Stieleria sp. JC731: one gene and its partner. The protein of the gene in region 1 binds, or shares a complex with, the protein of each later gene. Links are inferred from orthologs where the notes say so. Each region holds a gene or a part of one and is shown on either strand. Other genes may lie near its edges.

What was found.
Region 2: LOC67_RS19445 (region 1) and odhB share a complex: the UniProt entries of both Bacillus subtilis proteins name them as parts of the 2-oxoglutarate dehydrogenase (OGDH) complex. The link is inferred for Stieleria sp. JC731 from one-to-one orthologs.

Annotation. Positions count from the first base shown.
Region 1 is NZ_JAJKFQ010000011.1:674,091-689,575, reverse strand. Bases 4,755-8,134 are described here. They hold LOC67_RS19445 (2-oxoglutarate dehydrogenase E1 component), read left to right. Parts: upstream 4,755-5,069; coding sequence 5,070-7,934; downstream 7,935-8,134. Other genes in these bases: LOC67_RS19440 (sugar phosphate isomerase/epimerase family protein), read left to right, coding at 8,070-8,134. Outside these bases: M28 family peptidase, read right to left, coding at 1-117; hypothetical protein, read right to left, coding at 295-681; HEAT repeat domain-containing protein, read right to left, coding at 849-3,338; hypothetical protein, read right to left, coding at 3,452-4,312; more of sugar phosphate isomerase/epimerase family protein, read left to right, coding at 8,135-8,882; hypothetical protein, read right to left, coding at 9,097-11,355; rpsB (30S ribosomal protein S2), read left to right, coding at 12,048-12,818; tsf (translation elongation factor Ts), read left to right, coding at 13,065-14,039; pyrH (UMP kinase), read left to right, coding at 14,203-14,949; sulfatase, read left to right, coding at 15,177-15,485. UniProt on the Bacillus subtilis protein: E1 component of the 2-oxoglutarate dehydrogenase (OGDH) complex which catalyzes the decarboxylation of 2-oxoglutarate, the first step in the conversion of 2-oxoglutarate to succinyl-CoA and CO(2).
Region 2 is NZ_JAJKFQ010000001.1:375,267-390,208, forward strand. Bases 8,018-10,854 are described here. They hold odhB (2-oxoglutarate dehydrogenase complex dihydrolipoyllysine-residue succinyltransferase), read left to right. Parts: upstream 8,018-8,718; coding sequence 8,719-9,990; downstream 9,991-10,854. Other genes in these bases: LOC67_RS01260 (glycosyltransferase), read right to left, coding at 8,018-8,072; proC (pyrroline-5-carboxylate reductase), read right to left, coding at 10,106-10,854. Also shown: bifunctional serine/threonine-protein kinase/formylglycine-generating enzyme family protein, read right to left, coding at 1-3,891; ABC transporter ATP-binding protein, read right to left, coding at 4,180-6,240; more of glycosyltransferase, read right to left, coding at 6,258-8,017; more of proC, read right to left, coding at 10,855-10,912; argB (acetylglutamate kinase), read left to right, coding at 11,269-12,153; argF (ornithine carbamoyltransferase), read left to right, coding at 12,202-13,134; metabolite traffic protein EboE, read left to right, coding at 13,192-14,406; 6-phosphofructokinase, read right to left, coding at 14,585-14,942. UniProt on the Bacillus subtilis protein: E2 component of the 2-oxoglutarate dehydrogenase (OGDH) complex which catalyzes the second step in the conversion of 2-oxoglutarate to succinyl-CoA and CO(2).

The DNA of each region.
Region 1 (15,485 bases):
GTCGACAGCCGCAGCGGGATCACTCGTTTGGACGTCTTCTTTACTAGCCGGCTCTTGGGGAATCGCTACCTGTGTGGTGGCGAACAAAAGAACGAGCAGTGATTGATAAATTCGCATCACGTTGTCAACGTTGTTGTAGTTTCATCAAAAGGAATCGTGTGGTTCGCCCGAACGCAAAGGACTTGTTGATCTTCAGCTTTGGCCTTTTCTAAAGTCACCTTCGATTCTGCCAACCCAGCCGGAAAACCGCTACTCCCGCGGATTGAAAGGCGGCAGTCGCAAATCGACTGACCACTAGCCTAAGCCATGCGCCCCGCGCAGCTCGATCAAATCCTCGGCCCATTCGCGATACAGTTTGCGTCGCTGCAAAGACGACTCGAATGCCCGAACCACCAGTATTTTGTGCCGAATGTCGTCCTTCACCAACCCGTAGAGCTGATGATACACCGGTTCCGGTTCCGGACCATCAGAAGCCGGTAGCTCGACACGCGCCACCGCTTCGAACCGATAGATCTGAAGCCAACCGGGGCGCTGGACCGCGACCAATCGCACATTTTGTAGCTTCATGGAGCTACCGAAGTATCCGTTGCTGTTGAGATACTTGCGGATCGCCAACTCCATCTCACGATCACCGGTCCAATTGTTCCATAAATCGGCGAAGTATTTTAGCAAAGCACGCATTCACGTTCGACATTATCGGAGCAAAGTGGTTGTTAAACGCCTCGTCGCTGAGCAGCCTGATGACTTTGTTTTGCACCTTCTCCTCCGCATGATCCTGGGGACGGAACGCTACCTTCACGGAGTGAAGGGCGACAATCAAAATCTGCTGGCTGCAAAACCTGTCATGTTTACTGCCCGGCATCCGACTCCAGTTTGGCCCGAAGCTCATCATAGGCCACTTTGAACTGCGGGTTTTCGGGATCAAGATCGACAGCTTTTTTCAATTGTTCCAACGACTTGTCGAGTTGCCCATCCAGATAAAGAGCCAAACCGTACTGAAATTGGATCGGTGCCAATTCCGGAGCCAGTTCCGCATCGCGAGCCAAAAGCCCCAAATTCTGTTTCCTAAGTTTAGCTGCTGCGGCAAGGTATTTTTCGCGCTCGGCTGGATTAACGCTCTCAGCGATTCGCTCATAAAGCGATGCCAGATTTGCATGCGGACCGGTCGTCCTCGGCTCGACACGAATGGCATCTTGATACGCATTGATCGCATCCGGAATTCGCCCCAATCGTTCGCAAATGATCCCCCAGCCAAGGTGGGCTCCCGAACGGTCCGATGAAACCATCAACTCGTCGTGAACTTCATCCAAAGCGGTATTTAACTTGGCACGTTGAGCAGCTGACAAACGCGATAGCTCTTGTGAATGCACCAAACTTTGGGCAGCCGTCGAGCGCACCAAACGCGATGGATCGTCGAGCAACTTGACAAGCTGTTCGCGAGTTTGGGTCGAACCGGTCGAAGGCAGAATGGATGCGGCACTGGAACGAACCATTGGGTGTTCATCTTGGTCATTCAAAATTGAATTGACCAAGTTGGGCAGCCCCATCACACGCCGCCGGGCGAGCTCTTCCAAAAGTGTCGCACGCGCGATTGCCGGAGCCCGGTGGTCGTCATAAGAGAGAAACTCCGCTGCGCGTTCAATGCCTTCGGGATCACCTTGGCGGAGCGGCACAAGAGCTTCTGCGAAATGCGGCTCCTTTTTGCGTTCTGCTCCATACCATTGGTCACACGCAGCGTCGCACCACTGATCCGTCTCTTTGATCAACTGTCGAATCGATTCACCATCATTCCCAATCGGCATCTCGGGAGTCTCTTCGGCAACCCGAAGCCACCGTGCATAGTCATAGGCTTCGAATCGGCTCTTCTGCTCCGGTGCCAAGTTTTTCAGCTGGTCCTGAACGTGACAGCGACTGCAAGCGTTGGGCGTCCCCAATGAGACCGACAAATCCGGGCGAGGCACTCGAATGCTGTGGTCACGCCGTGGGTCGACTTCCATATAAGTCGTCTCGGGCATATGACAATTCACGCACTTTGCACCTTCGGATCCTGGTGCGTGCTGATGGTGCGAAACAACATCGTACTTTCCGGCAGGGTGCTGATGGCACGACGTACAGGTCTGATTGCCTGGGTGTTTAAGCTTTAGTGAGTGTGGATCATGACAGTCGGTACAACGAATGCTCTTGTGGTACATCTTGCTTTGGATGAACGAACCATAAACATAGTCTTCATCTTTGATTTGACCGTCGCCGTGGTACGTCAACTCACCAAGCGTCTCTAATCGATAGTGATCACAGTAATTCGGACCACCGGTCCCACTGTCATCCATCACACCACGCCGACTGTGGCATGGGGCACATGTCTGCAGCTGCGGTTCGGGATCGTCACCCTTGAGCTGATTGACAAGACCGTAACCATAGCGTCGATCCCAGAACATGGATTTCTTGTTCGCTAGCTCAACGTGCAAAGACGCCGGTCCGTGACATGCCTCGCAGCTGACATCGATCTCGGAAAAAGTTGTGTGATAAGTCACCGTTTTCGGATCGAAATTGGTTTGCAAATTCGTCGAGTGACATTCCGCACACATCGTTTGCCAACGTTGTGCGATTCCGGTCCAGTGCAAAGGGTCGTCCGCGGCAAGTTTGTCGCTCACATCTGGCGGTCGCAGATAAAACCAGCGTTTATCGCGACTGTCCCAGGAAATACGCAGCACTTGCAGTCGCCCGACTTCGCACGTCGCAGGCTCGGCTTGATCAGGGCCAGAATTCGAATCGGCACTTTCAGACGATTTTCCTTTGTCCGGCGACGGCTTGTCATCATCAAATTCGACCATGTACTGCTGCAGTGGATAGACCCCAAAGACATACTTGACTTCGAAGTCGTGCATCTGGCCGTCTTCGCCATCGGTATGCACCATAAAACGCTTGCCGTCTCGGTACATTCGATTTTGCAGCCCATCGTGCTCGAACGTGACATCATTGAAGTCACCCAAAACCGTTTCATCGGTCGCCAAATCCATGGCTTTATCGTGATCGGATCCGATGAAGGCTTTGGTTTCCGCTTGATGGCAATCCACGCAAGCTTGACGTCCAACGAAAGTGGGCGTGATCCCTTCCGGCATCGCGGAGAAGTAATCTGCAAACACCCCTCCCGCGGCTAGCAACACGATTACCGAGGCGAATAAAAGCCAGCGCGGGCGTTTCACATTCGCACGTGCTCCGTCATTGGCGATGGTATCGGTCGATGGCGGAACGCCTTGATCCGCATCCGACGAAGCACTCGGCGATTTCTTCGCGTCCAGTGGACGAACAGACTGTTTCTTGTGACGACGTGCGGACAATGAATCGAAGCGACCGTGGTCGCGTGATGGTTTGAAGGTAAGGGGGAAGGTTCAGGGAGGGATGACAACGAAGCAATCAGCTCGCTCTCGGTTTATTCCCCCTCCGTCGGACATCATCGGTTGCGATGCTCTGGAGCATTGCCTGATCCGGTGGCAGTCGCCTGATCCAAAGTTTGCTTCACAGGAATTTCGGCTGGCTGGTTCGCCGGTGACGATTCGGCCGGCTTCAACGCTTCATTCAATAACCTTGCTGCCTCCGAACGCATTTGACGAATCAACTGATCCCGCGAATCACCGCCTGCACCAGTTTGCTCCAACAATCGGCTCGACCTCAACAATGACTCCGCAGCGCGCATTTGACGCGATGACTGATCACGCCGACTTGAACTTGGATCGGACTGGGACGTTTCCGGTTGGTCCTCTCGAAGCATCTCTTCAAGCGTCGACCCGGCTAGCACGCTTTTTTGCCCGCGGATGACATTGATGACGTCCCCCAGCATTGGGTTATTAATCGGCCCGACATCGTTCGGAGAATCCAGTGCTCGACGAATCGCTTCCTCGATCGCAGGGTTGTCCTGAATATCAGCCGAAGGCGGTGTCACGCCCTGGGGCATTGTAATCGCGGTCCCCAGCGGCGTCTTCTCGATCGTCAGCGGCTCAAAAGCTGGCGTTCTGGCATCGGGCGTTTCTTTTGCCAGCCCCGTGTCAGTCGTAGCCGTCCCGACTGGCGTGCGTGCTTGACCATTGGAAAGCTGTGCCCAGCGTTGATTGGCCCAGTGTTGATTTACCCAGCGTTGATTGGCCGGCTGGGCAGCATTCTGGGTCGGTCTTGTTTGGGCAGGTTTTGTCTGGATAGGGGCGTCATCGCTGGAAATCGCCGCACTGCCAATCGCCGCAGTTACGGCGAGTCCCATCACCCCGGCAACAATCAACTTTGACCGAGATCGAGACAGCTGCCTTTGATTGCGTTTCATTACCTGCACTTTTCACCTCCATGATCGTCATAATTCGCCTCTGGCATACCGAACCGTTCAAAGAGCGTTCGGTGCGATGCCGTGAATGCACCGCTAGGATAGCGTTTACGCAGCCGATCAGCCAACAAGAGTTATCGTGGCGGGCCGGCACTAGGAAAGCGGGTTGCGTTGTCGTTGGTCAAAAAGTGATCAGCGAATGATCAATCGAGTGCTTCGTTCCATAAGAAAATACGGGTTCGGGTCATCAGCCGACGGGCGTTAGCCCCGGTTACTGCACTGAAACCGTGGCTAAAGCCATACGGCTAATCCTAAAATCGAGTTGGAACGAAGCACTCGTGTGACTGACCAGCCAAATCGCCCGTGCAAGCACCGACCGGGCTTTGCGTTTGGCGAATTGCAGAGGATTCGAGCAAAGTCTGTCTGCATTAACTCAAATACGCTTCGCTGATCGCCGAAACGCTGAGGGCGGTCCCTGATATCGAACTGGGAATCCGCACAAACTGAAACGAAAAAACCAGTTTGGGAATTTTGCAGAAAACGAACTGCGGGGCGTCTGGCTGTAGGTGACGATTAAACGAAGGAATTCTAGACTGACAAAAGTAGCGGCAGGACAATTGGGAGTGTCGCTATCGCGTCGGCCAATTCGCCTTCATCGGCCTGCGACAACGTCGCGATTCGCTCCGTCAATTAAGAAGTACACTCGTCGGCACAACCTTCCCAATGTGGTCGACGACATTCGCAATCGGCATCGGTTGATATGAATACGTTTAGCTTGGACTACATCGATGAACTGTATGTCCAATATGTCCAGGATTCCGAAAGTGTCCCGGAGACCTGGCGGCAATATTTCGAACAATTCATGGTTGTCTCGCCTGGCAAAGGCAGCGCCGCGAAGACCGCATCAAGTTCGGGCGGCGCCAGTTTGGCAAAGTCCTCCGGCAATGGCCAGCAGACCGCCGTTGCCGAAGCACCTGCACCACCCTCGATTGGCGCCGCGATCGCTCGCGCAGCCAAGGGATCAACCGGTGACGAAGCGACCGACCAAGCCCTTTGGATGTCGCGGATGCAGGACCGGGTCAACCAATTGGTGCGTGAGTATCGTGTGCGAGGACACCTCCGCGCTCAGCTGGACCCACTGGGGATTGATCGCTCGATGCCACCAGAGCTGAGCCCGACACGCTATGGGCTTAGCAAAACCGACTTGCAGCGGCGGCTCGATTCCTCGGCGGTCGAGCATGTCAAAGGCGACACACTGGACGCCATCCTTACAAAACTGCAGAACACCTACTGCCGTTCCATCGGTGCGCAGTTCATGCATATCGACAATCGCAACATTCGCGATTGGCTGCAGCAACGGATGGAAAGCACCGAAAATCGGCTTGAACTGTCACGCCAGGTCCAGCGCCGGATCTATGCCCGACTGGCCGATGCGTCGATTTTCGAAGAATTCGTCCGCCGCAAATTCGTTGGTGCCAAGACGTTTTCGCTCGAAGGCGCCGAAACACTGATCCCGATGATCGACTTGGCCCTGGAAAAGGCCGGCGAACACGGCGTCAAAGAAGTCGTGATGGGAATGGCCCACCGCGGACGCTTGAACGTGATGGCAAACATCATGAAGAAGCGTGCAATGAATATTTTCTGGTCATTTGATGATCCAAATCCAGAGATGAACCGTGGTGGCGGTGACGTTCGCTATCACTTGGGTTACAGCAGTGACTGGAAAACCGCCAGCGGAGACCGGTTGCACATCTCGCTGTGCTTTAACCCCAGCCACTTGGAATTCGTCAACACCGTGGCGATGGGACGAGCCCGTTGCAAACAAGACCATCGCGGTGACAAAAACCGTCGTGAAGTCATGACGATGCTGATTCACGGCGACGCCGCATTCGCGGGCGAAGGCATCGTGCAAGAAACCCTGAACCTCAGCCAACTTAATGGCTACCGCGTCGGCGGAACCTTGCACATCGTGATCAACAACCAAGTCGGCTTCACCACCGAACCGGAGTGCGGTCGCAGCACAACCTATGCGACCGACATCGCACGGATGCTGCAAATCCCGATTTTCCACGTCAACGGTGAAGACCCCGAGGCCGTTGCCCAGGTTGTGTCACTGGCGATGGATTTCCGCAACGAATTCCAACGCGATGTGGTGATCGACCTATACGCCTACCGCCGCTGGGGACACAACGAAGGCGACGAGCCGCGATTTACTCAGCCACGGATGTACGCGACGATCGACCAACGTCCCAGCGTTCGCGAACAGTACCTCAACAGTCTTAAAACGCTCGGCAAGATCACAGATGCCGATGCAGAAGAGATCCAAAAGAAACGAACCGAAAAACTCGAATCGGAATTTGAAGCCAGCCAGCACGAACCCTTCGTTCCAGATACACAAACCCTGGCCGCTGGCTGGGCCGAATACTTCGGTGGCCCCGAACCCGTCGAACCGACAGACACCACCGTTGATGAAGAAAAACTCGGCGAACTTGTCGACGAGATCACTCGCCTGCCCGATGAGTTCGCGCCGCACAAGAAACTGAAGCGACTGATCGCCAACCGCCGGAAGATGTCAAAAGGCGAATTGCCCTTCGACTGGGCGACGGCTGAATTGGCCGCGTTTGCAACATTGATGTCCGGCGGACATTCCGTTCGCCTGACCGGACAAGACTGTCAACGCGGAACGTTTTCACAACGACATGCGGTTCAGCATGATGTTAAAACCGGCGAGACCTTCATGCCGTTGACTTCGCTGGCCAACGATGACGTCAGTATCGAAATCCACAACAGCCCGCTCAGCGAAGCTGGTGTCCTAGGATTCGAATACGGCTACTCACTTGATGCACCCAACGACCTCGTCATGTGGGAAGCGCAGTTCGGTGACTTCTGGAATTGTGCTCAGGTGATTGTTGACCAGTTTATCGCCAGCGCCGAAGACAAATGGAATCGGCTCAGCGGATTGGTCATGCTGTTGCCACACGGTTTCGAAGGCCAAGGCCCCGAACACTGCAGCGCTCGTGTTGAACGTTTCTTGGCCATGAGCGCTGAACACAACATCCAAGTCTGCCAACCGACAACTCCGGCGCAATACTTTCACTTGCTGCGTCGACAGGTCATTCGCAAATGGCGCAAGCCTCTTGTTGTCCTCACCCCAAAGAGCCTGCTGCGTCACCCCGAAGTGATTAGCCAACGTGCCGAAATCGCCAACGGAAGCTTCAAGAAACTGCTAGCCGATCCGAACGTCGCTGTTAAAGACGCCAAACGTGTGATCCTTTGCACCGGAAAGATCTACTACGACCTGAAGAAGCATCGCGAAGAACTCGGTCGTGAAGATGTTTCGATGATCCGACTAGAACAGCTTTATCCGCTTTCCAGCGAAGAGCTGATCAGCGCACTCGATGGCGCACCTCGCGACGCAGAACTGTTCTTCGTTCAAGACGAACCGCTTAACATGGGTTCGTGGCCCTACGTGAAACTAAACTTCGGCGATGACCTTTCCGCAGCAGGCTGGCAGCTCAAACCAGTCACACGTGCGGAATCGGCTAGCCCGAGCACCGGCAGTATGGCTGCACACGTCTTGGAACAACGTGAACTGATCGAAGCCGCTTTCGAAGATCTCGCTTAGACTTTTGAAAAAAGTGTTTTGCCATCAAAGGGTTCGCGCATCGCTGGATTCGAAGATCTATTACAATCGCTCGTGGCACTAGCCGCTTGAGCGATTCCGCCAAGCGGGGATCACTACCTGATTGGTCAAACACGGATGAACAAGTTATCTGTCAGCCAAATATCAACCCTGCGTTGGGATTTGGAAGCAGACGTCCACGCGTACTTCGAGCGTGGCTTTACCGGCATCGGTTTGTATCGTCCGAAGGTCGAAGACTACGGAATCGAACGGACAGCCGAGCTGCTTGCCGAACACTCCATGACCGCGACTTCTTTATCGTGGGCAGGGGGTTTCACCGGAAGCGATGGCCGATCCTTTGAGGACTCCGTTTCCGACGGAATCGCAGCCGTGATGCAGGCAGCCGAACTCGGTGCCGAATCACTGATCATTCTCGCTGGTGGTAAAAACAATCACATCAGCACTCACTTGCGACGTGTATTGTGCCAAGCCTTAAGGCGGATCACTGCGGTCGCATCCGAACACGGTGTTAAAGTCGCTATCGAACCGATGCACCCAGGATGTGGTGACGAATGGTCTTTCATCAACGAGCTTGATGCGACCATGGACATCATTGATCGCGTCAACAATCGGTCGCTTGGCATAGTCTTTGACACCTACCATCTGGGCATGGAAGACGATGCACTTCAGCTATTTAGTGAAGTCGCACCTTACATCCAACTCGTCCAACTGGGCGACGGCCGTCACAGCCCTCTGGGTGAAATGAATCGCTGCCTTCTCGGCGATGGGCGAGTTCCGATCATGGATCTGATGGACCTGCTGGTCCGCTACAGCTATCAAGGCGCACTCGAAGTTGAACTGATCGGTGAAGACGTCGAACACATCGGCTACGACGACGTCTTAGATCACACCCGACAGTACCTCAGCCAAATGCTCCCGCTACGCTGCTAAAAAGATTGCCGGCGTAACAGCTGGCATAGCTTGCCTTAGCCCCCAACGTCAACGCAGACGGAAACGCTCGCGCGTCTCGTTGCGGAGTAATTGCGAGCGGATACGTGAAAGCATTCACGCTCTACAAAAACAAGGCACGACAGAATGCGTGCCTTGATCTGCAGTTCGGCGACTGCCACCTACATCTCTGAAAACAATCGCCTGACTGAACTGATTAGCGGCGAATGACTTCGTCGACCAGAAAGTGTGGCGTACTCATCCCCTCGAGCAACTTTTGCTGACCCTTCACAGCAACTCGGCTATTGAGGTGAGTTCGCAAATTGATCCCCGGAAACGGTGTGACGTAAGCAGTTGTGACGCCTGTTTCATCAGTCAGTGCGTATGGCGGACTGTTGGGACGCGAAGAATAAACTTGCACCAAATACCCCGTCGCATTCTCACGAACTGGCTTAGGATCTTCGACAGGAACAACCTTTGCGGGAACCTGCGTCTGTAGTGGCATCTCAACTGTCGCTGAAGCAGGGGCAACAGCCTGCGAAGCGGTGGTAATGGACTGCGACGCAGGGGCGTGGGACTGCGAAGCGGTTAAAACCGGTTCACTGCGAACTCCAACACCGTTGCCTCGCACCAAAGTCGGACCGTCACGACGCGCGGCAATGTAGCGGTACTCCCTAGCCCGCGACAGCAATTCGCGAGTTCGATTCGCATCCGCAATGACGCCGGTTCGAAGCAGGTCTTCCGCACGACGGATCAACGGATCCATCTCGTCCGCACTGGCGCTCTCGGCAATCAGCTTTGAAAGCCAACGGTCTACATTTCCAACATCCGCCGTTACCATCGCGTCAGCAATACGTGCGATCTGTTCAACCGAAACCTCTCGACGCTTCGCAGTTTCTGCCGCACTGGCCTGAGCAACGCGACTGGCCTGCGCGACATGATTTGCTGGGCTTACCTGCGGCTCACCTAAACGACTCCCGATCTGACTGAGCGCGTTTCCGCCTACCGGAGCCGCGGTAGCAATAGGTGAAGTATTGTAAGAAGCGATCGCACCAAGTGATTGCGGCGGCATCAAGTTTGGCTGAACCGGAGATTGCCTTCCTGGACCGACAGACCACTGCTGATCAAAGCTAGCCTGCGCGGCCATCGCGTTCTGGTCGCGAGTATCGATCTGAACGATCCGAGGTGGACTGATAAAGTTGGCGACGACCTCAGAAACCTTTTTAAACGGACTGGCGATCGCGGATGCCGCCGCAGCAGCACCGTTAGCCGGAGGTGCCGAAATCGCATCCTCGGACAAGACCGACGATGCATCCAAGTCGCCTGCCAAACGATCAAAACTATCGCCTGCGGCATCTGCCAACGCAGCATCTTCCGATCCCCAGTCACGACGAAGGCCACTGCCGATCACCGCGCCACGGTCTTCAAATTCTTCAACGTCTACACCGCGGTGAAACTGAATGGCTCGATCCTGAACGACGGCTCGAGGTGTTTGCCGAATCGGTTGCAATTGTGGAACGTTATTGACGACCCTTAAGCCCGGATCGGCCGAACGAGGCTCCGCTGACTTCGATGCATTGACATCGGCCTCCGCGACTCGCTGAGTTGTTGACGATTCAGCAACAGACTCTGATGCAACTCTCTGCACAGCAGGGGACGCTTTGACCTCTTGCGGCTTCGCAGCGGCGATGGGACGAACCGGCTGAAGCGTCTTGCCAACCGAATTAGCGGGCTTCGCTTGCGTTTTTGCAGAAGCCAACTTCGCCGAAGCAGCGTTTTTGGCGATCACCGCCGCCAATGCTTCAGCGGAATCGACAACCTGATCCCGGTGCACCCAGCGGAATTCGCCCGAGGGTGGGACGATACGCATCCATTTCTTTTCTGCGGCTCCATCTTGTCGGGTTGCGACATCGATCACGGCAACCTCTTCGCCAGATTGCAGCTGCACCTGCCAACGATAGCGACGCGCCTGTCCCAAATTGGTTCCGATCCAAGCGATCGTCTTGTCCTCTAGGACAGTGGCGACCTCACCATTGCTGTCCAACCGGACGGAGTCGCCTGAAACCCAGCAGAAACTGTCTTCTGTTGGCCGAATCCCCAGCCAACCGTCCTCGGTTTCGACATAGACCTCAAGCTCTTGTCCGACGCGAAGCTCATCAGTCCGATAGTGCTTTTCGCCTGGGCCGCATCGTGTATACGCTTTTTGATCAGCAACAAAGACGACATACGGTTCTCCCGCCGCCTCGGAACTGGTGTCCGCGGCAGCCTGACTGCTGTCCACGGGAGCCTGACCAGCAGAAGCGACAATGGGATCAGTCAACGGCTGTGCGGCATTTGCATTCGATGCGATAGCGCCGACGAAAACCGCAGCCGAAGAAGCCACCAGCCCTACCGAAAACAACTTCGCAATTTGTTTCCTTAGGAGTGTACGTTTAGCTTGGTGTGAAACGCTGCGATTCGGTGCGAAGACATCCATGTCTGCTTATCCGTCTAATTTGATTCGTTTGAAGCCGATTCCAGAGCTGCGGTCGGTCACATTAGGGAACCAGCCACCGCGGACCTGTCACTGAAGCGTCAAGTTTGCCCGTTGCGAAATGCCTAAAAGCTGGCATCCATACTCGACATAGCGAAGTCGGCGGGTGCATGGCAAGACAGAACGATGTTTTCGCCCCTGTCGGAGCTGCTATTTGAATGCCCCCGCCCCCTCAATGGAGATGCCAGTGGATTATTCAGGCCAGACTCGATGATCAACCATCCCAGGTTGCGCAGAGACTCAAATATCGGTCATTTTTAGGCTAGAACACCGATCGACAGCAAAAGTGCCTACACCAGCAGCGGGTGCAATGCCGGAAAACGATCGATTCAGGAGGACAAACGCTGATCGGCGTCCGATATCCGTACCTGCGAAGCAAATTTGATGCCTTGTCGAATCGAATTCCTTTCGCTAACTTCTGACCCCCTCACCTGCAAATGCGGGTGAAATGTTTTTTAACCCCCAAACCGTCAGCTTTGATGGGACGAAGGGCCCCGCTATTTGCGGGGGCACCTGCAGCGTTCGCTGCCTTCGGTGCCAGCCCCTGGGAACAGCCGTGTTGGAAACTGTCGTTTCCGTTTGCGTCACTGTTTCGTGCGAGCCTTGGCTGATCACAGAACGGAGAAAATCTGTCGATGTCGAATCCAATTGTTCAGGAAATGATTGAAGCTGGTGTTCACTTCGGACACCGCACCAGTCTCTGGAACCCGAAGATGAAGCCATACATCTTCGGTAGCAAAAACCAAATTCACATCTTGGACATCCGCGAAACCCTTCGCGGCATGTTGCGAGCAAAGAAATACCTCGGCCAAGTTGCTTCTGGCGGATCGTTGATCTTGTTCGTCGGCACCAAGCGTCAAGCCGGCGAAGCGATCGAAGAACAAGCATCACGCTGCGGCATGCCATTTGTCAGCGAACGCTGGCTTGGTGGTACGCTGACAAACTTCCGCACCATTCGTAGCCGACTGGGCCGTTTGGAAGAGCTGGAGCAAATCCGCAACAGCGACGCGATCAACGGCTACAGCAAGAAGATGCAGTCGGCCCTGAATCGTGAATATCGCAAGATGTATCGCAACCTGAACGGCTTGCGAACCATGAACCGCTTGCCCGAATGCTTATTCATCGTTGACCCAGGCAAAGAACGCAACGCCGTTCGCGAAGCAAAACGCCTCGGCATCACCACCGTTGGCCTGATCGACACCGACAGTGATCCTTCGCTGATCGACCTGCCGATCCCAGGTAACGACGACGGTATTCGCAGCATCGAATTGATCCTGAAGCAACTCTCCGAAGCTGTCATCAAGGGACGCGGAATGACCGAAGTTCCTGGTGCAAACGATTCCGCACCTGCAGCTGAAGCCCCAGCGGCCGAACCTGCTGCTGAAGCCGCCGCTCCTGAAGCGTAAGCTCTAACGATCGATGCGGCACCTGAAACCACGGTGCCGCGCCAGACACGAACGAAATCCGCTGAGCGTCAGAACTTCAAAACCCTGACGCTTTGTTTTTAAGAGAGCCCCTGTCAATCGAATCGGCCATTCGCATTGGCCCACCGACAGCGGGACCGTCACCGTTAAATCATCTGCCAGCGATCACATGACCGCCGGCAACACTTCACATAAGACAACTCAGATTTAGACGTATCGGAGGCAGCCATGGCGATCTCAGCCAAAGACGTTAGCGAACTTAGAAAGTCCACCGGCGCAGGCATGATGGACTGCAAAAAAGCACTCGAAGAGTCCGGCGGCGACCTGGAAGGTGCACTGGATTACTTGCGCAAGAAAGGTCAAAAAGTCGCTGCAAAGCGTGCTGACCGCGAAGCAAACGAAGGCGTTGTCGTCGCAGTCGCCGAGGGCGACAAAGGCGTCCTGCTGGCACTGAGCTGCGAAACCGACTTCGTTGCCAAAAACGAAGACCACCTCAAGCTTGCCGAACAACTCGCCCAAGCGGCCCTTGCAAAAGGCCTGAAGACCAAAGAAGAAGTCGCCGCAATGGAATTCGAAGGCAGCACTGTTGCCGAGAAACTGGTCGAACGCACCGGTACCGTTGGCGAGAAAATCGAAGTCGCGGACTTCCAAGTTGTCGAAGGCGACCAACTCGCTTCTTACATCCACGCCGGCAGCAAGATCGGTGTCCTTGTTTCCTACAAGGACGGCGGCAAAGACGAGGCGGCACAGTTTTTCCGCAGCGTTGCAATGCACATCGCAGCGATGAGCCCTTCAATCTTGACCCCAGACGAGTTCGATGCCGAATACGTCGCCAAAGAAGCCGAATCGCTTCAAGGACAAATCAAGATCGAAAACGAAGACCGCGAACGCCTTGGCAAACCACTCAAGAACGTCCCTCAGTACGCTAGCCGCAAACAACTGACCCCAGAAGTTTTGGCTGCCGCAGAAGAAGCAATCAAGGCTGAACTAAAGGCTGAAGGCAAACCAGAAAAGATCTGGGACAAGATCGTTCCCGGAAAAATGGAACGCTTCGTCGCCGACAACACCTTGTTGGACCAAGAGAAGTGCTTGCTAAGCCAGTTCTACGCTCTTGATGACACCAAGACAGTCGAAGCCGCAATCGCAGAATTCAGCGACGGCGCCGAAGTTGTCGCGTTCAAGCGAGTTTCCGTTGGTGGCTAAGCCACGCAGTGGTGCCGCCGGACGGTGTTAAAACCGTCCAAACTCTCCCATCCAAGAAACCTCGTTCGTCCCCTGCGGATGAACGAGGTTTTTTCGTATGCTCTTGAAACCTTGCCACGGTCACCCAAGACCATCACTGCTTCCCCACAGATCCTGCACCGTCATGCCCGAATCAAACGACAGCAACCTTCGCTACAAACGAGTGATCCTCAAACTCAGCGGGGAAAGCCTCGCCGATTCCGGGGGGCGAGGGATCAGCAGCAAAGAAATGGGTGAGATCGCAAACCAAATTAAACAGGCTCACGAAAGCGGCTGCCAAATTGCGATCGTCGTTGGCGGAGGCAACATCCTTCGTGGTGCGCAATTCTCTGGTACCAACGCGTTGGTCCAAGAAGCCACCGCACACTATATGGGTATGCTCGCGACAGTGATCAATTCACTCGCAATGCAAGATGCGATTGAGAAAACAGGCCTGTCGACACGCGTGATGTCTGCAGTCCCGATGGACAAGATTGCTGAAACATTCATCCGCCGCCGTGCGATCAGACATCTAGAAAAGGGGCGTGTGATCATATTGGCCGCAGGAATTGGCAACCCATTCGTGACCACCGATACCGCTGCCGCACAGCGCGCGCTAGAGATCGATGCCGACGTTGTCTTGAAAGCCACCCGTGTTGACGGCGTCTATAGCGACGACCCTGAAAAGAATCCACACGCAGTGCTTTACGACTCCCTGACATTCCGAGACGTTAGCGAGAAACAACTGCGTGTGATGGACGCCACCGCAATCGCACTTTGCGCCGAGCACAACAAGCCCATCCTGGTATTCAACTTCAAACAATCCGGCAGCATTGTCCGTGCGGTTAACGGTGAAACCGTCGGCACTTGGATCGGCGCCGAAGGTCGCTAATACGCCAAAGGCAGCACCTTTCGACGACCAAGATTCGCCAAGCTTGGTCTCAACAGCGAGGTGCAGGCTGCTCCATTCGCTTGGTGCCAGTTCTGCATCGACTGTCGGCCCAGCGTATGACCGGCCATGTACTTAAGTTGGCGCAGTGGATTGAGTGTAGGCTATAGGAGTGCCGCGAATCAATTTCGCGACATTCCTCCATCGCCCCACCAAACCCCACCTTTCTTATGCCGATCCGATTTGCCACCGCAATCTTTATCGCACTCATCGGCTTTGCCCTTCGAAGCCAAGCGGCAGAGCGAAATGTCATCTTCATCATCACCGACGACGAAAGCCCCACGCTCGGCTGCTACGGTGACCTAGCAGCCAAGACGCCCGCGATCGATGCGATTGCAAAGGACGGCGTCGTGTTCGACCGAGCATTCGCGACGACAGCTTCGTGCAGTGCCAGCCGAAGCGTCGTCATGAGCGGGCTTCACAATCATCGCAACGGCCAGTTCGGGCACGAACATGCCTATCACAAGTTCACAACGTTC
Region 2 (14,942 bases), on another replicon or contig:
TGCGGCAAAGTCGGCTTTTGTGACCTCGCAGGCCCCGACATCCAACGACAGTCCTGGCCAATCGAAGCGGATGAATGTTTGCTTGTGTTGGTTGATTGACCATTTCTGATCCAGTGGTGCCTTTTTGCCAGCCAGCTCGGCAACCTGTTCATGAAGCCAGTTGGATTTTCCGTCGAGCTTTCGGAGGGCCCACCATGCGGCACTGTGCACTTCGGGTGATTTGGACGAGACGAATTGTTTTCGACAGCGATCGATTGCCTGTTCAAGTTCAGATTCTGACAAACGTTCTGTGTCGAGTGATCCGAGCAGCAGCAACAACGCGGCTTCAATAGAGGGATCTTTCGATGAAGCGAAAAGTTTGTCGATATAGCCGGGGGAGGTGTTCAGTAACGCTGTTCGTTCGATGATTTGCGATCGGCCGTTGGGGTTTGAACTGTGGCCAAGTAAACGGAGGAGTGTTTCAAAATTCTGTTTATGGAAAAGATATGCAGCCGCATTCGCTTGTCGGCTATCAATCGAAATATGTTCATCATGGATTGTTGAATGCAACTTGGGGATTGAAGCCGTTTCTTCAAATTCATCCAGTCGGTGCGCCGCAGGAAGCATCGTTTCAAAATTCGAATCGAGGTAGACATCAATCATACGATCGACATCGTTCGCCCAGATCGTCAGTAGCAGGCTACGTGCTTGAAGGCCCAGCGGGGTTTCGCCGTTTTGAACGTAAATTTGGTGAAGCGGATCAAATAGGTCCTGCCCGTGAAGCGAAACTTGGTTGACGATCAAGGATTGTTCGTCAGGGTGAAAACGGAGGTGTTCAAGGAGCGTTTCTGCAAATGAAGCTTTGTGTTCGTCCCACAGGCTTTCCTTCTCTGAGAATGCCGTTAATGCGATAATCGCATTGATGGTCTCGTACGGTTCTTTTTGACGATCTAGAGCGAAGTTCCACCATTGCTGGATATGCGAACGGTCGATCGGCATCCGGCGTAGCTCATCAAGTGCGATGACGAGGCTTTTTCGGTCAAGGCTTGGAACGGCGGAGACCACTTGCTCGACCACGGTGGGATTTGAATCGTTCAGTCTCAAGATTCCAAGACGCAAGTAGACTCCTGCACGAGTCGTTACCGGATGGCTCAAGGTCATCTCTTTTAGACGCGGTAGTCCCCAGTAGCGATAACTCTGTAGCTGATCAAGAATGTTAGCTGTTTCGTCCGCGTTCGCAGTCCGCAATTGTTCCGCCAGCGCATAGCTGCGTGAACGATTCATCCATCCAAACGCGATCAAACACAAGATCGACAGTAGTCCGCAGGCGAACATGCTTTGCGTGATATGCCGCTTGGTTGCGACATGCATCATTCGCTGCTGTTTTTCGTTCCAATGAGAACGCTTGGTGAACGAGATCGTCAGTAGCCATTCGGGCCAAGACGGAAGCTGGCGTTTCTCCTTTTTTGCATTCCAGGCTTCGGCGCGATCGGCGAGGCTAAGCATGATTCTGCCACGCAAAGTCGACCTCAGATCGCGTGTTAGCCAGCCGCGAATGGAGGGAACTAGATAGTCATGGGTGAGCTGAAATTGCCGGACTTCGCCATCGGTCTGTAACTTCGAATCCGATGGCGTGATTAAGTGCAGGTCGTTGTCGAGGATCTTTAATAACTCGGAAAAGCGTCGCGGGTCATCGCGATATCCAGAAAGCTCAAGCAGTTCGTGTTCGCTTTTGGTAGCACCTTTTATATCGCTTCCGGTCTCAGGAAGCATCGCTGCCAAAATTCCTTTGATGGCCTTCATGTGGACTTGTCGATCTGCCGGAGCGGTTTCGCCAAACGATTCATCAAGGAACTTGATTCCGACACCGTCGATGCCACCGATTTGCTGCAATGATTTGGTCGTCCAAGGGCGACCTTTCATGATCTCAGCAAACGTTGCCAGTTGAACCGGGACGATTTTTCCTTCGACAGCCAGTCCTTCAATTGCGTCATCAAGAAACCGAGATTGATCCGATGACAGTGATGTCATCTGGTCTGGAAGTCGCGCAAAGCTGCATCCATATTCGGCCAAGACCCGACGGGCGTGACGTTTATCGAACAGGTCGATCATCGCCAAGTTTTGGCTTCGCGTAAGTTCAATCTCCACTTCGTCGGCAAGGCAGCTTACACCGATCCAAAAGTCGTCACGGACCAACAGGATGCATTGCACGTGTTCGCCATCACATTGACGCAAGGCGAGTGCCAGCGGAGTGTTGGACTTGCCGGCGTAGGCATGGAGCCACTGCTCGAATTGGTCGATCACCAGCAGCAGTTTCTTGCCTTCAAACTCGCCACCATTGAACGCTTTGCGGATCCACTCGATCGCTTCAACAACCGATAGCGAGTTGGGCAGTGATGGGATCTGTTGGCGGAGGGAAAATAAGATTTGCTGATCGGTGTTCTCAGAAGTCGCGCTGACAAAGCAAACGATGACAGAGTTTGGAAGTCGTGGGAGCAAACCAGCTCGGATAAACGAAGACTTGCCCGATCCCGATTTGCCATAGATCACGCCGACGCGAAACGGAATCGCCTCGTTCGGCGGTTCGATGCGGCTTTTCCAAAAGGCAATGCTTTCGGGCAGCCCATCGCGTTCATACGGTCCCGGCAGTAACTTGGTGAAGTAGTCCGCATCTTGCTGATCAAAAGCTCGCAGTCCACGTGGGACGATATCAAGTAGCTTGTCACTGCTGTTGGATAGGCGTTCGCCGCTGCTAGGGAAATCTCGCCTTCGCGATTTGGTTCCGCGTGCGACTTGCAAGGTCCACGACTCGTCTGACTGATCACTTTGCAGGACCCAGGCAAGGTCTTCTGCAACGGTGGCAGCGCTTTGATAACGCGATGTCGCACGCTTGCTGAGCAGCCGCAGGCAGATACGCTCGAGTTCTTTGGGTATCTGTCGATCGTGTGTTCTTAGTGATTCGGGTTGAGAATTGCAGATCATGCGAAGCGTCTGATCTGGCGAATCCCCGCTGAACGGTAGCGTGCCACAGAGCACTTCGTACATCACAACGCCAAGGCTGAACAAATCAGAGCGTCGGTCGATCAGGTGATTCTCACCCCGCGCCTGTTCAGGGCTCATGTACGCGTAGGTGCCGATTTTCCCTGCGCGACGGGTAGGCATATCGGTCTGAAGTGCCAAACCAAAGTCGGTGATAAAGCATCGCTGTTGGTCGTCGAGAAGCAGGTTCGCAGGTTTTATGTCGCGGTGAACAACCCCGGCCCGGTGAATAAAGTCCAGAGTCTCAGCAACATCGCGCAGGATCTCGACTTTCTGGCTTCCTCGATGAGGTTCTTGAATCCATTGCCCTAGGGTCTGGCCATCAATAAACCTCGACACGATGTAGTAGCGATCGTGAAGCTTCCCGAAATCGTAAATCGGTACGACACCGGGATGATCAAGGCTTGCGATCGTTCGGGCTTCTTCCAAAAAGCGTTCGACATCGAACGACTTTGACATCCGTTCTTGATGTGGAATCTTGATCGCGACGCGGCGTTTCAGTTGAGTGTCGGTCGCGAGGAATACATTCCCGAAGCCACCTGACGCCAAACGATGTTCGACCCGATAACGGTCGATTTGCGGTGCAGACGAAAGGAACGTTCTCGCTTCGGAGTCACTGATCAGTTCGTCCGTTTCGAAATCGTCGCTGCCATCGACCGTGCGGGGCTCGCCATCATCAATAGCTGCCCGTATGCCTCCGGAGGCAACAAGATCTTCGCGTGTTTTTGCAAGATCACTGTGTTTCGAAACATCACTGTGTTTCGCAACATCACTGTGATCGGGACTCGGTGAATCGCGATGGAGCTCTTTGCCCGATGGCTGCCCCGAGTGATGATCCGTTGCATCGGCCGGTGCCTTTTCGTCGCCGGTCATCTGCATCAACCTGGGTGGACGGAACGCGTTCGCTGTCAAAGCATCGCTATTGTAGCCCTGCAAAGCTAACGTAGCTTTGCATTCTAATTATAGAGGGGGGCCAATAGCGGTTCTTGCCTTGGCTGCAAGTCTAGCGTTTCGTTCCATAGGAAATACGAGTTCGATTCATCAGCCGAAAGGCATTAGCCACGGTTATTGCACTGAAACCGTAGCTGGCTCCATACGGCTAATCCTAGAATCGAGTTCGAACGAAGTACTAGCGTGTTCGCGCGAAGGTCGGTGAACAGGCTAAGCTGCCTGTCGAGATGTCAACAATTCCAGGTTGGCGGCGAACAATTTCGCAAACGGCGGGCAGGTTTTCAGCAGTGCTTCTGGTGCCCCGCTGGCAACTACTTTGCCGTGATCCATTACCACGATTCGGTCGCAGAGATCAAAGACTTCGGGTCGGTGCGACACGAAGATGCAAGTCCGATCGCGAGCGTAGTCACGCAATGCGTCGTAGATGACTTGTTCGCTGTGCTGGTCGATCTGATTGGTCGCTTCATCGAGAATCAGAATTGCCGGATTGCGTAGAAAGGCGCGAGCCAATGCGATTCGTTGTTTCTGTCCGCCGGAGAGTCGGTTTCCGTCGAAACCGACTTCGGTGTCGTATTTATCGGACAGGTGAACGATGAACTCTTCAGCTCGAGCCAGTTTCGCTGCTTCGACGATTTGCTCGTCCGACGCATGGACTGAACCAAATCGGATGTTTGCCGCGACGGTGTCGTCAATCATCGCGGGGGTTTGTGCGACAAAACTGATCGCGCGGCGAACCACTTTTGGATCGACCTCGGCAAGGTCGATACCGTCGACCAGCACTTGTCCATCGTGTGGATCGTAAAAGCGGAGCAGCAACTTGGCGAGTGTTGACTTTCCGCAGCCATTTGCACCGACGATGCAAACTGTTTCACCGGGTTCGACACAAAGTTCGACTTCGTCGAGGACCGATTGTTCAGCAAGATAGCCGAACGAGATCCCACGAAATTCGACTCTGCCTTCGTTGAAGGGATGTGGTTCGTGTTGGTCGAATGGTTCGGGCGCGGTGGTGGACGCAGCAGCAGTCGCAAGTGCGGTGTTGCTGTTTGTGTCGTCAAACTCCAAGCGGCTCTTTTCGTCCAAGATTTCTGCAACACGATCTGCCGCCGCGATGCCGATTTGGAGGTTGCTATAAACGTCTGTCAGCTTTCTGGCCGGGTCGCTCATACCGACCATCATGCCGAAGAAGACCAGCATCTGTGAGATCGTCAGCGGACGATCTGTCATTTGGATGCCGAGCAGGTCCGTTTGTTGGTTCAGTACCAAGTAAGCACCGGCAACGAGCGAGAGTGCGACGGCGGTGATTCCGGCAAGTTCCGTCACCGGCTTGGTCATTGCGATCCAGAACGAAATCTTTACCGATCGACGCATCCGTTCGTCGCCAGCTAAGTCGACTTCATGAGCCATCGGCTTTTCCATACCGTAGGCCTGGATGGCGGGTAGCGACATCACCGATTGAAAAACCAACCTGTTGAGGTGGACCGAATCGGAGACATGCGCTTTGAGCGTCCGGCGAATCTTGCGACTGAGTGTTGAAATCAGCAGTGCCGTCGGCGGCGCGATCATCAATGTGAAAAGCATCAGACGCCAACTGATCAGCGACGCACCGACACCACAGACAATGATCTTCAGCGGTTCGCGAACGGACGCACCCAATAGAACGTGCAGACCTTTGCTGACGTGTTCGATCGATTCGGTAAAGTGCGTGACGAGTTGGCTGGTGCCAAACTTGTCATACGCGGACATGTCCAGCGCGAGCACCTTTTCGGTGTATTCGTTCTGCAGATCCAAGGTGGTTTTTTGGACTGCCCAAGTCGTGGTCACCAAGTTGGCAACGATGAACAGGTTTTTCAGTGCCGTTGCCGCCAGCAGGATCGCCATAAAAACCAGAACGGTGTGGAACGGGTCTTTGGGCAAGTAATCGGCGTACGGCTGAACGCGAAGACGATTTGAAATCGTATTTTCGCAAGACCTGATGTCATCCTTCAAGTGTTGACGCTGCGTCTCGATCTCCTCGGTCGCAGCGGCGTCACCAGGAGCCGGCAGGGCCTTCAATTCGGCCTGGTATTTCTCGATGTCTTCTTCGGCTTCGGCGATGTCGTCGGTAATCCACTGTTGGACGGATTTGCCGTTCAAGCAGACTTCTAAGACAGGATAGACGGCACCGATGTTACCGCCCCAAAGCATCGCGACGGCAAGTGAGCAAAGGATCGACGCGGCGAGGGCCATTGGATAACGGCCCATGCCTTTGGCGATGCGGAGGAATGGTTTCATATCGACTACTTCGTGACCTAACCTCGGGTGGTCTCCAATAAGGTTTGCGCGTGGTGGTGGAACCACTGCCGAAACCGATAAGGTCGAATCGCTCGCCGCATTTCACGAGTCGTCGGAACATGTCCGAGTACACGTCGGCGAAGCCGATTCATTTCGGTCGCACCAACCGTTTCAAGGAGGACTTGGGTCTTTTGAGTTTCGATCACTCGAAAGGCACCAAGGAAACGTGGGACTCGAACAAACTTTAACCCCGCGGCACGGAACCGTAGGATTAGATCCCAGTCCATTGCGAACTGGAATGATTCGTCAAGCGTACATTCGACTGCTTCCCATGCCCGTTTCCGCCAGAACATGGTTTCTTGAGGAATGTAGTCGGCAAACATGATTGCGTGATCGTCGTGCGGCGGCAAAACCCAGCGGCCGATCTCTTTGTCGTTCTCGTTGATGATCAATCGATGGCCATAGATCACATCGACGCTGGGATTGCGACGGAAGTATTCCGAGACAAACGAAAGCGTACCGGGCAGCAGGATGTCATCGGAATTCAAGTAGGCCATGATGTCGGTGTCGACATGGCTTAGCCCACGGTTGATCGCCTGCGTTTGTCCGCCATCACGGCGAGATTCCCAGCAGTGAAGTTGCGATTCGAATTGTCGAATGATGTCGACGCTGTTGTCAGTCGATTCGCCATCTTGGACGACGTACTGAAGCCGCGGGAAATTTTGACCGACGACGCTTTCGATCGTCCGCTGCAGGTACTCAGCCGTGTTTAAGTTTGGAGTGACGATACCGATCGACAGCTGTTTCGCGGTCGCATCCAAGGCAGCGTCGTTCTGAACGCTAAAGTCTCGTGGTTCGTGTTGCTTCAGCTGAAACAAGCGACTGCGAAAGAAACCGCGAACGCCAGTCGCTACCGACGTTGGCATGTAGCGGGTCAGTTCGCGTGGGTATTTCAGCGAGCGAGTGACTTGGGCGCGAACATGAGTGGATAGCAAGTTCGGTTTGCATTCGATTTGTTTGACCGATTGCGCGGCCAACCGAAGCATCGCTCCGTCGTATCCAGGTTTCAGAGGGTCATATCCTTGCTGCACTGCAAGATAGTGACCGGCTTCTAAAGCTGCTGATGCGTGGACATAACCGAAGTGTTTGTTGACAACTTCGATGCGTTCTTGTGCTCTCGCGATCCGATAGCTGATCGCCATATTGCCAAAGTGCGTGTTGTCTCGGTGGCGTCGTTTGCAACCGAGGCAGTCGGCAACGTAGTGCAGTTTCTTTCCGGCTTTGTAGGCGCGGAGAATGAAATCGTACCAGTTATGACATTGCAAGCTTTCGTCCAATTGGCCGATCTCTTCGACAACCGATCGGCGGAAGAAAAGGCTCGGTTGGAAACTGTCAGATTTGCGGCGAATCCGCGATGCTGTCAGCTTGCGTGGAATCTGTGTTCGGTAGGCGACACTGTCTTCGTCAATCTGCTCGATTCCGCCGTAGACAACGTCGATGCTGGGGTCGGATTCGAAGATCGCTTGAACACGTTGAAGCGTGTCGTTGTGATAGGTGTCATCATCGGCGATGCATCCGATCAGGTCACCTGTCGCTTGATCGAAGCCATGGTTGTAAGCCGAAGCCGGGCCCGAGCACGGTGCCTCGATAAACTTTCGAGCTAGATCGGCTTCACCGAGATCGAATTTGATCGGGGTCTCTGGAGATCGCGGAGGAATGACAATCAGGTGCTCGACGTTTAAATCAGCTGAAGATTGCCGGACGCTTTCCAGAGTCTCGACGAGAAATCGTCGTTTACCCAAGGTCGGCGTAATGATCGAAAATGAAAGCATCCTGCTTCTTCCTGTCGCGAATCGCACCAATAATCGTCAGACGATTTCCATGGAACATGCGTTTTTAGTCATGCCGCAAAGGGGTGTAAAGATCGTTTGGTTAGTCAATCTGCGGTGCATTTCGGACCGCCGACCCATTTGCATCACGAGCTTTACCGGAACAAGGTCGGTTGACGCAAGAGAATCTCCCCAATCGGAAGGGCTGGGCCGTTAAAGGCTCACCAAAGTCAGCAGCTTTTGAGTGTTTGCGATCAAATCATAAGTTGGCGTCGATCGGAAATGCTGGCAGATCAAGTTTTGGGGCCTGTCCCCAACTGGAATCTGGGGCCTGTCCCCAAACGGGAAGCTGCAGGATCGATCGGTTGTGTGCGACGTTGCGTCGCGGACCGTGGCTCGAAAGGACGCTCCGATACTGGCTCGGTCGGCTGACTCCATGCCGAATTTGCTATCAACAGTTCGTTTCAGCGAACGAATGTTTCAGGAATGGGGCTATTGTGTCGAAGGGGTAACAGTGTCGATACGCCGAGTTTCTCTTCGTAGAACCAGCGGGACACCGCTGTGAGAGCGATTGCACACTCGGTATCCTTTCCATACTGCAAGTGCCCGTTCCAACCTGTTTTCAATCTGACCTGGAAGACCTGGACCCGTGAGCGAAATCGTAGACGTTGAAGTCCCAACCGTGGGCGAATCTATTACCGAAGTCCAACTCGGCGCTTGGCTAAAGTCCGAAGGCGACTGGGTCGAAAGCGGCGAAGATTTGATCGAAATCGAAACCGAAAAGGCGTCCGTCCAACTTCCGTCGCCAGCTTCCGGCTTTTTGCAAGACATCACCAAGCAAGAAGAAGATTTTGCCGAAGTCGGTGAGGTGATTGCGAAAATCAAAGTTGCTCCGAAACCTGCCGGTGGTGGCGCTTCCGATTCCGGTTCGGGTGCAGGCGAATCAGCGCCGTCGGGATCGTCTTCAGCAAGTGCACCTTCAGGCAGTGCTAGTTTTGTGATGCCAGCGGCGCAGCGCTTGCTGGACGAAAACGGTTTGTCCGCGTCGGACGTTCCCGCGACGGGACCAGGCGGTCGCCTGTTGAAAGAGGACGTGCAGAAATTCTTGGATGAAGGCGGCAAAGCCAAACCCGCCCCTGTTGCGGCAAAGCCAGAACAGCCATCCAAAGCCGTCGCGTCGCCTCCACGTCCGCAAAGCACTTTGATGACCGGTGGCCCCGATCGCAGCGAAGAGGTGAAACCGCTGAGCATGCTGCGTCGGACGATCGCATCACGCTTGGTCACCGCTCAACAGACCGCCGCGTTGCTGACGACGTTCAACGAAATTGATATGTCGCCGGTGATGGCGCTGCGGAAAAAATACAAAGACGCGTTTTTGGAAAAGCACGGCGTCAAGCTAGGCTTCATGTCGTTCTTCGCGAAAGCCAGCGTCGAAGCGCTCCGGCGGTTTCCAGCGGTCAATTCGGAGATCCGTGACGACAGCGCGATCTATCGCAACTACCACGACATCGGTGTCGCGATTGGCGGCGGCAAAGGTTTGGTCGTTCCGATTTTGCGAAACACCGAATTAATGTCCTTCGCCGAGATCGAATGGACCATCGCTGACTTTGCCAAACAGGCATCGGAAAACCGTTTGCAGGCCGAAGACCTGATCGGCGGAACCTTCACGATCAGCAACGGTGGTGTTTACGGTTCGCTGCTAAGCACCCCAATTGTGAATCCGCCACAGTCGGGAATTTTGGGGCTGCACTCGATTCAGGAACGCCCCGTCGCGATCAACGGCCAAGTCGAAATCAGGCCGATGATGTACGTCGCTTTGACCTATGACCATCGCATTGTCGATGGCCGTGAAGCGGTCGGATTCTTGCGAACGATCAAAGAGGTGATCGAAGATCCTGCTCGTCTGTTCTTGGAACTGTAATTCTGAACTTTTAGACGAGTTCCCTGTGATGAATTTGGCGATGCATTCGGCGGCAGTCGCGCAGCCGAATGGTCAGCGTCAATGTTTGGCAGGTTGTTGCCTAGAAGCACAATCCTTAGCTCAGTTCTTTGCTGCGGTTGGCACTCGCCTGAACCGCGGCGATCATTGCCGACCGAACGCCGTTGTCTTCAAGTGCCTGGATTGCCGCGATGGTGGTTCCTCCCGGGCTGGCAACCGCGTCTTTCAGTTCGCCGGGATGTCGTCCTGTTTCGAGCACCATTTTTGCGGCTCCCAAAACCGTTTGGGCAGCCAAATTCATCGCCAACGGTCGCGGCAATCCACAAAGAACGCCGCCGTCGGAAAGTGCTTCGATGACCATGAAGATGTAGGCCGGACCTGAGCCGCTCAGTCCGGTAACCGCATCCATTTGGGCTTCGGTGACTTTGGCCGAGACGCCGACGCCGGCGAGTGCTTCATCGATCCATTGGCCGTCGTCTTCGGTGGCGTCTTTACCCAGGCAGTAAGCACTCGCCCCGGCGCCGACCAAGCTGGGAGTGTTCGGCATCACGCGGATGATGCGCTCGTGCCCGGCATGTTTGGCAATCTGTGCTAGCGAGATTCCGGCAGCGAGCGAGATGACCAGTTTGTTGGCCCCGCCACATTTGGCGACCTGTGCCGCCACATCGGCAATGCCGTAAGGCTTCACGGCTAGGATTACCGTATCGCAATCCGCAACGATGTCTTTGAGGTCGGCTGCGGCGGTGACGCCCGGATATTGTTCTTTCCACCACTGTTGTTTGTCATCGTTGCGGTCGGCGACGTACAGGTCCGAATTTTGGATCACTCCGGACGCCAGCATGCCACCGGCGAGTGCGCGGGCCATTTGGCCACCACCGATGACGGCGACCGTTCGTTTCTTCATCAAGATTTCTTCCTCGTCTAGACCAATGGTTTGGAGGGTTCAGGGGCCGATTTTGCCCGTTTTCTCGTCATTTTCGGCAGTGAAGTCATCAGACAGATGCCTTGACAATTGACCCCTACACCGCAGGCACCTAGCATGATGCGTTTTTCCCCGGTCGCCAATGACCAATTTTCACAACGAGATTGACCGGTCGCCCGATGCGGGTGACTCACCGAAGGAGCGGAGGTTGTCGAATCGAGGTCATGCGGGCAAACGGTTTTAGTCGACCGATGGCTGCGACCGATCTTTGGTGAAGTCGTCTTGGTGTTGAAATTTTGAACTTACCCCCAGCCCTGTCCTTCACGGGAGTCTCCTGCGTGCTAGAAGCGATTGCGAAAGCGGATACCTTGATCGAAGCGATGGGGTGGATCCGTCGGTTCCGTGGCAAGACGACCGTTATCAAATTGGGCGGCAGTGTCTTAGATGACGACAACGCGCTGCTGCACATCCTGCTGGACGTCATCTTTATGGAAACGGTGGGGATGAAACCCGTCGTGGTTCATGGCGGTGGCAAGGCAATCAACCGGGCACTTGCCGAAGCGAACATCGAAGCCAAGTTCATTCATGGGCGACGATACACCGATGACGCGACCCTCCAGGTCGTCCGCGATGTTCTGGCGGGCGAGGTGAACCGCCACCTGACTGATGAAGTAGAGCGGTTGGGCGGACGCGCAATGAATCTATCGGTCCATACCACCAACGTTTTGTTTGGTGAGCGTTTGGCGCTGGAAACCGGCGAAGACTTGGGACACGTCGGAAAGGTTACCGATGTCGATCGCGACGTGATCGAAGGCTTGCTTTACACCGATCAGGTGCCAATTATCCCCAGCATGTGCGAAGACCGCGAAGGCAACTTATACAACGTCAATGCCGATACCGCCGCGATGGCTGTCGCACAGGCGCTCGGTGCAGAAAAGCTGGTCTTCCTTAGCGACGTCAACGGTGTCCGCTTAGACAAGGATGACCCCAACACCATCATCCATTCGCTCAGCGAAGCGAAAGCCCGTGATCTCATTGCGTCCGGGCATATCGCCGAAGGGATGATCCCCAAAGTCGAAGCCTGCTTGGAAACACTTGATCGCGGCGTCGGCAAAGTCCACATCATCGATGGCCGTCTACGGCATTCGCTGTTGCTGGAAATCTATACCTCCGAAGGTGTTGGAACAGAAATTTATCGCGAACCTGCAAACGGAACCGCGTGACTTTGAACTTTTCCTTTTCCCGTCACGGCGGCAACTGAGTCTACTGACATGCAACATTTTCTATCTCTATTTGACGTCTCCACCGACGATCTGAAGCTGATTTTGAAAACGGCCAAGGTTGTCAAAAGCAAGTTGAAAGCGGGCGAACGACCAGACGTTTTGCACAATCGTGTTGTGGCGTTGCTGTTCCAGAAACCAAGTTTGCGAACGCGAGTCAGCTTTGAATCGGGAATCGCGCAGCTTGGCGGATCAAGTTTGTTTCTCGGCGACGATGTCGGTTGGGGAAAACGCGAGTCGGCTTCGGATTTCACGAAAGTCCTGGGCCAGTTTATCGACGCGGTTGTCTGCCGAGCCAATCGTCATTCCAGCGTGACTCAGCTTGCCAGCTACGACGCTGTGCCGGTGATCAACGGCTTGACAGATGTTTGTCATCCGTGCCAAGCGATCGCGGACGTGATGACTGTCGAAGAAGCTTTCGGAAGCTACAGCGGAAAGCATGTCGTGTTCGTGGGCGACGGTAACAATGTGGCCAACTCGATGGCCCTGATTTGTGCCAAGCTGGACATGAAGTTCACGCTGGCGTGTCCAAACGGATACGAGATGGACGCCGAGTGGGTTGCACGTTTGCAAAAGGAACACCCCAAAGCAGACTTCAGTATCACCAACGATCCTGCGGCTGCCGTTTCGACTGCCGATGCGATCTATACCGACGTCTGGGTCAGTATGGGACAGGAGGCGGAAGTCGAGATTAGACGAAACGCATTCGCCGACTATCAGGTCAACGCGAAATTAATGTCCGCAGCCCCATCGACCGCTCGCGTGCTTCATTGCTTGCCGGCCGTTCGTGGTGAAGAGATTACCGATGAAGTCATCGACGGAGACCAGAGCGACATCATCGTGCAGGCCGGTAATCGAATGCATGCGCAGAAAGGTTTGCTCGTTTGGTTGCTCAATCGTGATTGGATTGCCAAAAACGTTTGACGAACTGGCGTTCTGCTTTTCGGCGACCACGCTTCCTAGACAAGGATTGATTCGACTGTGACTTCAACGCTTCACCTTGGGAAACTTGCGTCGACACAGGTCGGTTATTGCACCAACGTCCATGCAGGCACCGATCTAAATTCGATCCGCGAAAACTTGACCCGTTACGCGGTTGCCGTTCGTGAAAAACTCGCTTTGACGCGGCCTTGCGAACAGCTGGGCGTCGGGCTTTGGATCCCAGATGAGGCTTCACGGCAATTGGTCGATGGCGAACTTGATCGTTTCGCCGCATTCCTGACGGAAGCAAAGCTATCAGCCTTCACCATCAACGGTTTCCCTTTCGCCAATTTTCATGGTGATCGCGTAAAGCAAGGTGTTTACCTGCCGACTTGGGCCGACCGCGAACGCCTCGAGTACACCCAGCGTCTGGCGACAATTCTGTCAGCAATCATGCCTGATGACGAGGCGATCGGTTCGATCAGTACGTTACCGATCGGTTGGCCGGACAACCCGTTTGCAAATGATAACGCTCGCAATATCAAGCTTGATGTTGCCGGTGCTAACTTGCGCACGCTGGCAACGTTCTTAGCGGATTTGCACGATTCCAGTGGCCGGGAAATCACGGTTGCGATCGAACCTGAACCAGGTTGTACGCTGGACACGGTTGATGATATGGTCGCGTTCTTTGACGCGCAGCTTCCCGATAAGCAACACCGCCAGTACATCAGTGCTTGTCACGACATCTGTCACAGTGCGGTGATGAACGAGCCACAGCGTGATGCGATCAAAGCTTATGCCGACGCTGGGATTTCGATCGGTAAAGTCCAGGTCAGTAGCGCGATCGTTGCCGATTGGAAATCAATTCCTGCGGAGCAACACGCTGACGCGCTGAAGCAGCTTTCGGAGTTTGCCGAGGACCGATATCTGCATCAAACCGGACAAGTCGACCGACAAGGCGGCTTCCGATTAGCAACGGATCTACCCGAACTGATTCGCCAAACCGATGTCGAAAAACTGGCGGAGTTGGATCGCTGGGTGATTCACTTCCACGTTCCGATCTTCTTGGAGCGATTCGGGTTGTTGCAAACAACTCGTGCGGAGGTTTTGGAATGCCTTGCCGCATTAAGCGACGCTGAAATCGACGTCGACTTTACCGGGCACCTCGAAGCCGAGACATATGCCTGGACGGTGCTGCCGAGTGAGATGCGAGCCCGTGGGTTGGCTGAAGATATCGCGGGCGAGTTGGACTGGCTGTGTTCGAAGCTGGTTTAGCCTTGGGTGGCGGCTCAGGGTTGTCGATGGCCGAGCTGGCAGGCGGAGGTTGGTATTTGGCAGGCGGGAGCCTGCCGGGCATTGTGTGACAAGGCAGAGCCTTATCACAAGTATTGGTCTGTGTGACAAGGCAGAGCCTTGTCACAAGGATTGGGGGTCACACCGTATTTGCCGGCGATTACTCGGTGCAGGTTTCCAAGAATCTAGCTAAGCGATGGAAGTCGCTTTTGGGTTCGATGAATCGAACTTTGGTGACCAATGTCTTTGGGTCAACCAGCTTTTCGAACGGGACGTAGTGTAGGTTGAATTGGCCGGAGACCGATACCATCACGCCGTTTAGCTTTTCTTCGACGAGGGCACGGTATGCACCCACACCAAGTTGGGAACCCAGCATGACGTCATAGGCATGCGGCGGGGCGCAGCGGGATTCGTAACCCAACTGCAATCCGTTGACCTTGCGAGTCTTTCCGGTGCGTTCGTTGTATCGCTTGGCGATCAGCTTGCTAATCAACGTCGATAGGTTGATGGCCGAGATG